DNA from 2 places in the Ideonella sp. BN130291 genome. Region 2 is predicted to be linked to the other one. Evidence: riboswitches for the same ligand, from Rfam matches in the RefSeq annotation. Region 2 holds a riboswitch; the other holds the start of a gene.
The links. Region 2 has a riboswitch for glycine ahead of gcvT (glycine cleavage system aminomethyltransferase GcvT). Riboswitches for the same ligand answer to the same signal wherever they lie in the genome.
Positions count from the first base shown of each region.

Region 1 (3,404 bases), on a different contig from region 2:
GAACGCCCCCTAGCCCATGGGGTGACATCCTGACAACGGAGGTGATCTTCTAGCGTCCCGCACACAAACGGGAGTCGCACATGCCCGTTGCCGACAAACCCACCCAGCTCGCCCGCCTGATCAGGGAAGAAGCTGCGAACGCTGTGAGCCGTCTGCTGGTCGTCGGCTGTGGCGACGGTACCGAGGCCGCCATCCTGTCGCGCGAACTGGGCTGCGAGGTGATCGGGATCGACCTGAACCCGAACTTCGACGCCGCAGCGCGGCAGCAGGTGGACTTGCGGGTGGCCGACGCCTGCTCGCTGCCGTTTCCCGATGGCGCGTTCGACTACGTGTACTCGTACCATGCGCTGGAGCACATTCCGGACTGGCGCTGCGCGCTCAACGAGATGGACCGCGTGCTCACCGAAGGCGGGCACTACTGTGTCGGCACGCCCAACCGCAGCCGGCTCATCGGTTACATGGGGTCGGGCGCGCATTGGAAGAACAAGCTGCGCTGGAACGCCGCGGACTGGAAGATGCGGCTGCAAGGGCGCTTTCGCAACGAGTTCGGCGCACACGCGGGCTTTACAGCGTCGGAACTCGGCAGCGCCTTGAGCGAGGCGTTCGGCTCCCGGCCAGTGGACATCAGCGTGAGCTACTACGAGGCCATCTATCCCCGCCATGCCAGCACCGTCAAGCTGATCTCCCGGATGGAGCTCGGCCGTTTTGCCTGGCCGTCCGTCTACTTCATCGGCAACAAGCCGCCGGCCGGCAAGATCCCGTCCTTCGGGTAGACGGAGGCCCCGTGCGAACGCTCGCGCGGGCCCCCGCCGGCATCCGCCTTGCTGCTGAGCCAGGATGACAACGCCAGAGACCAGCCGCACCTGGCGGTGCGGACAGTGCAAGCTCTTCTACTTCCGCCCCTCGCCGGTGCCCCGACCGGCGCGCTGCCCGCGGTGCGAAAGCGAGGACATGCAACCGGTCGACCTCATGAAGAGCCGGTGAGGCCTTAGGCGTCAGTCCTGCGCGGCACCGGCCCATCGGGCAGGCACGCCGCGCCGGCGGCCGAGCGTGCTGGCCGCCTGCTCGACCGCGCCAGCCACCATGTCCGCCGTCACCGCGCACAGGGTCCAGCCGAGGTGCCCGTGCCCGGTGTTGTAGAAGACGTTGGCCTGCCGGCCGCGGCCGACGCGGGGCATCATGTCCGGCATCATCGGCCGCAGGCCCGCCCACGGCACCACCTGGCGCGTGCTCACCTGCGGGAAGCACAGGTTCACCCAGTCGACCAGCGGGCGGATGCGGTCGGCGCGGATGTCGCGGTTGGCGCCGTTGAATTCCGCCGTGCCCGCGACGCGGAAGCGGTCCGCGCCCAGCCGGCTGGTCACCAGCTTGGTGGCATCGTCCAGCAGGCTGACGGTGGGCGCGCCCTGCTGGCTGGCCGCATCGGCCAGGTGCACCGTGATGGAGTAGCCCTTGACCGGGTAGATGTTCACGCGATCGCCCAGCTGCGAAGCAAACGCCCGGCTGGCAATGCCGGCGCACACCAGCACCGCGTCGAAACTGCTCTGCGCGCGTTCGCCACCGGTGTCGTAGCTCACAGTCGCGCGGGTGCCGTCGCTGCCCAGCCGGCGCACGGCGGCGCCATACAGCGTGCGCACGCCCCGTCGCTGCGCGGCGGCGGCCAGCCCGACGGTGAACTTGTGGATGTCACCCGTGGCGTCGCTCTCGGTGTAATAGCCACCGTGGAAGCTGCCGGCCAGCGTGGGCTCGATCTGCCGCATCTCGGCCGGTGTGACGGCCCGGCGCTCCAGCCCGCCCGCGGCCAGCAGCCGGGACACCTCGCCCGCATGCTCGAAGCCCTGGCGGTCACGGTAGATGTGCAGGATGCCCTCGCGCCGCAGGTCGAAGGCTATGCCCTCGGCCTGCGCCCAGGCGAACAGGTGCTCGCGCGCCGCGACCGCCATGCGAGCGGTGGCGATGGTGTTGCGGCGGTAGTGCGGAATGCTGGCGACGAACTCCGCGAACCAGCTCAGCTTGTGCCAGCTGGGGCGTGGGCTCAGCAGCAGCGGCGCGTCGCTGCGCAGCATCCACTTCAGGCCCTTGAGCAGCGTGGCGGGATGGGTCCACACCTCGGCGTTGGATGCCGACAGCTGGCCGCCATTGGCGAAGGACGTTTCCATCGCCGGATAGCGGTGCCGCTCGAACAGCGTGACCGAAAAGCCCCGCAGGGCGAGTGCATAGGCAGAGGTGACGCCGGTGATGCCACCGCCGATGACCGCGATCGATTTCATGCAAGGTCTCCAAACGTCAAAGGTGGAGTGCGGCGGCACGACGCGCGCCGCACGCCCCCTCTGTTTGGAACCTGAGAGATTCGCGCCTGGCATGAGCCGGCGCTTGCTCCTGCGGTGGGCCGCATGACGAGTGCGGCCGCTCTTCAGAGATGCATGGACTGGCCGGTCCTTTTGCCTGAGAGTTTCCGGGGCGGTTGCTCCTTCGGCGCCACCAGGCGCAGTGCACCTGGCGATCTCTCCCGACCAATGGCGCGATGGTAGCGTGGCGCGTGCGCCCGGTCACCCTGGCGCTTGCAGGCTGTGCCACACCGGGTACGCCAATCGCTCCTGCTTCGGAGCACACCGGCCGGGCTGCAGGGTACGCCCCTTGCCCTGTCCTTCAGTGCTTCCAGCAATCCTGTGCGCCACGCCACCGCTGTCTGCAGCGATGACCTGGCGCACTCCACGAGAGGAGTCAGTGATGAAAGATCGCAGCAACGAGCGCGGTGTCCAGTCGGACAAGGAAAACCATGCAGTCGCCAAGGGCGCCGCGACCGGCGCGGTGGCCGGCGGGGTGGCGGGCGGCGCCATCACCGGGGCCCTGGCCGGGGGCGTCACCGGCCCGGTGGGTGCGGCCATCGGCGCCGTCGCCGGCGCCGTGGTGGGCGCTGTCGCCGGCAAGAGCTCCGACGACAAGGTGGCCGTGGGCTCTGACGTGACGAGCGACGACACCCTCGCCCGGACCGACGTCGACGACCGCGACACCGCCACCGGCGCCGTGACCGGCGGCGCGATGGGCGGTGTGGCCGGTGGTGCCATCGCGGGCAGCCTGGCGGGTGGCGTGACCGGCCCGGTGGGCGCAGCCATCGGTGCGGTGGCGGGCGCTGGCGCCGGCGCCTTGGCCGGCAAGGTGGGCCCCGATGCCGACCACGACACCTACTGGCGCGACAACTGGGTCAACCGGCCCTATGTGCAAAGCGGCGCCAGCTACGACGACTACGCTCCTGCCTATCGCCATGGCGTCGATGCACACAGCCGCTACCCCGGGCGTCAGTTCGACGAGATCGAGTCGGACCTCGGCCGGGACTGGCAGAGCTCGCGCGGCACTTCGTCGCTCGAGTGGGACCATGCCAAACATGCCTCGCGTGACGCCTG
Region 1 is NZ_JAZARE010000006.1:101,379-104,782, forward strand. Features, by position in the region: gene VPH43_RS14105 (class I SAM-dependent methyltransferase) at 81-773, shown strand; gene VPH43_RS14110 (D-amino acid dehydrogenase) at 996-2,270, opposite strand; glycine riboswitch at 2,424-2,522, opposite strand; gene VPH43_RS14115 (hypothetical protein) at 2,731-3,404, shown strand, end outside.
Region 1: another riboswitch for glycine. It lies ahead of VPH43_RS14110 (D-amino acid dehydrogenase); the one in region 2 lies ahead of gcvT (glycine cleavage system aminomethyltransferase GcvT).

Region 2 (3,404 bases):
AGCATGGACGCATTGGCGATCGCCATGCCGGTGAGGTCGGTCACCATGGTCTGGAAGTTCACCAGCGCTTCCATGCGGCCTTGGCTGATCTCCGCCTGGTAGGGCGTGTAGGCGGTGTACCAGGCGGGGTTCTCCAGCACGTTGCGCAGGATGACACCCGGCGTGACGGTGCCGTGGTAGCCCTGGCCGATGAAGCTCTTGAGCACCTTGTTCTGCTGCGCCAGCGTCCTCAGCTCGGCCAGCGCCTGCGCTTCGGTGAGCGGCGCGGGCAGCTGCATGCCCTGCGCCCGCTTGATGGCCTGCGGCACGATGGCGTCGATCAGCGCCCGGCGCGAGGCCGCGCCGATCACGCTCAGCATGTGCTGTTCGTCGCGTTGCTCCGGCCCGATGTGGCGCGCCACGAATTCGGAACAGTTCTCGAGTTCACCCAGGGGCTTCACGGCGGACATCAGCATGGCTTGTGGCGGCAGAAGAAAAAGAAACGGCGCGGTGGGCGCCGGCGTCGGCAGGCGGCGGGTGGCCGCATGCCGAAAGGGAGGATCAAAGGGTCTTCAGCAGGGCGTCGTACGCGGGCGGATCCATCAGTTCGTCGAACTCGGCCATGTTGGTCACATGCACCTTGAAGAACCAGCCATTGCCCAGCGGGTCGGTGTTGGCCAGCGACGGGTTGGCGCGCAGCTCCTCGTTCACTTCCACCACTTCGCCGGTGCAGGGCATGTACAGGTCGGCCGCGGCCTTCACCGATTCCACGACGCCGGCGACCTCGCCCTTCTTGTAGCTCTTGCCCACTTCGGGCAGGTCGACGAAGACCACGTCACCCAGCGCGTCCTGCGCATGGTGGGTGATGCCGACGATCGCGGCTTCGTGGTCCTCGATGTTGATCCACTCGTGTTCTTCGGTGTACTTGGTCGTCATTCGATGCTCCTGGCGTGTTCGTGATGGAGAAGGAAGGTTCAACCGCGGTGGTAGCGGTGGGGGGCAAACGGCATGGGCGCCACGCGCATCGGGTAGCGCTTGCCGCGCACCTCAGCGTACACCTCGTGGCTGGGCAGGGCGTGGTTGGCGGCCAGGTACGCCATCGCGATCGGCTGGTTCACGCCGGGCGCCAGCGTGCCGCTGGTCACATGGCCGAGCTTGTGGCCATGGGCATCGAAGATCTGCGCGCCTTCGCGCACCGGCATGCGCTCCAGGCCCACCAGGCCCACGCGCTTGCTGGAGGCGCCGCCCGCGAGCTGCGCCTCGATGACGCTTGCGCCGGGGTAGTGGCCAGCCCGCGCCCCACCAGGGCGGCGCACCTTCTGGATCGCCCAGGTGAGCGCGGCTTCCACCGGCGTGGTGGTTTCGTTGATGTCGTGGCCGTACAGGCACAGCCCGGCTTCCAGGCGCAGCGTGTCGCGTGCGCCCAGGCCGGCGGGCTTGACCTCGGGGGCGGCGAGCAGCTCACGCGCCAGCGCTATCGCATGGGTATCAGGCACCGAGATCTCGAAGCCGTCCTCGCCGGTGTAGCCCGAGCGGGTGACGAAGCAGTCGGCGCCGGCCAGCTCGAAGTGGCCGCCGGTCATGAAGGTGAGCTTGGCCACGCCCGGGTTCATGCGCGCGAGCGCATCCACCGCCTTGGGGCCCTGCAGCGCCAGCAGCGCGCGATCGGGCAGCGGCACGATCTGGCAGCGGTGGCCGATGTGGGTGATGAGATGCCGGGTGTCGGCGTCCTTGCAGGCGGCGTTGACGATGACGAACAGGTCGTTCTCGCGCCGCGTGATCATCAGGTCGTCGAGGATGCCGCCGTTGCTGTTGGTGAACAGGCCGTAGCGCTGCTTGCCCACGGGCAGGTCCACCACGTCCACCGGCATCAGGGTTTCCAGCGCGGCCGCGGCCTCGTTGCCGATCAGGCGCAGCTGGCCCATGTGCGACACGTCGAACAGCGCGGCGGACTCGCGGCACTGCTTGTGTTCGGCCACGATGCCGGCGGGGTAGCTCACCGGCATGTCGTAGCCGGCAAAGGGCACCATCTTGGCGCCGAGTTCGAGGTGCAGGGAATGGAGCGGGGTCTTCAGCAGGTTTTCTTCAGCGGACATTCTGTTGTTCTCCGAGGGCCATCGATTCCTGCACCGGTGAAGGTGGGGGATGCCCTCGCTGTCCGCTTTACCTGAGAGATTGACGGAGCCGGTGTGGCCGGTGGTTCCGCTTGCCCCTTCGGTGGACGAGCTCGCAACCCGTCTCTCTCCAGTGAGGTACGCCGCAAGTCTGCAGCGTCTTGCCAGTCCTTTTGCCTGAGCGTTCGGGGGTGACCCTGCGCCTTCGGCGGCTTCATGTGAAGCTCTCTCCTGACAAGCGGGCAGTGTAGCTGATCGCCTTTGAAACGGGTGCTCACGTTCGCCGGCCCGGATTCGGGCTGCGCCGTTGCCGGATCGGTTCTATGCTGCCGCCCTCCCAACATCTGCCCGTGGCCTGGCATGGCGCCGGCCACGCTTGCCCATGAAACTGCGCTCCCTGCTCCCTGCCGGCCTGTGTGTGGTGCCCTTGCTCAACGCCGCGGCCGCGGCGCCCGCTGGGTTGACCACGCTGGCCGAGCGCACGGCCTGGCAGCAGACCGGCCGTTATGAAGAGGTGATCGCGCTGTGCGATGCCTTCCAGCGTGCCTACCCCGCGGCAGTGCGCTGCATCGACTTCGGCCACACGCCCGAAGGCCGGCCGATGAAGGCGCTGGTGGCCTCGCGCAGTGGCGCGCTGACCGCCAAGGAGGCGCAACGGCGCGGCCTGCCGGTGCTGCTGGTGCAGGGCGGCATCCATGCCGGCGAGATCGACGGCAAGGACGCGGGCTTCCTGGCTTTGCGCCAGGTGCTGGAGGGTGCAGCGGCGCCGGGTGCGCTGGACCGGCAGGTGCTGCTGTTCGTGCCGGTGTTCAACATCGACGGCCATGAGCGCTTCGGCGCCTGGAACCGGCCCAACCAGCGTGGCCCGAAGGAGATGGGCTGGCGCACCACCGCGCAGAACTTCAACCTGAACCGCGACTACGCCAAGGCCGATTCGCCAGAGATGCAGGCCATGCTGCGCCTGGTGAACGAGTGGGATCCGCTGGCGGTGATCGACCTCCATGTCACCGACGGCGCGAAGTTCGAACACGACGTGTCCATCCAGGTGGAGCCGGTGCATGCGGGCGACCCCGCGCTGCGCAATGCGGGCAGGCAGCTGCGCGACGCGGTGATCGGCGACCTCGCGCGCCAGGGCTCGTTGCCCTTGCCGTTCTACATGTCCTTCGTGACCGAGGACGATCCTGCCTCCGGCTTCGAAGACAGCGTGTCGCCGCCGCGTTTTTCCACCGGCTACTTCCTGCTGCGCAACCGCTTCGCCATGCTGGTGGAAGCACATTCGTGGAAGGACTATCCCACCCGCGTGCGCATCAC
Region 2 is NZ_JAZARE010000010.1:231,764-235,167, reverse strand. Features, by position in the region: gene gcvP (aminomethyl-transferring glycine dehydrogenase) at 1-455, opposite strand, end outside; gene gcvH (glycine cleavage system protein GcvH) at 541-915, opposite strand; gene gcvT (glycine cleavage system aminomethyltransferase GcvT) at 954-2,075, opposite strand; glycine riboswitch at 2,124-2,237, opposite strand; glycine riboswitch at 2,249-2,337, opposite strand; gene VPH43_RS21305 (M14 family metallopeptidase) at 2,476-3,404, shown strand, end outside.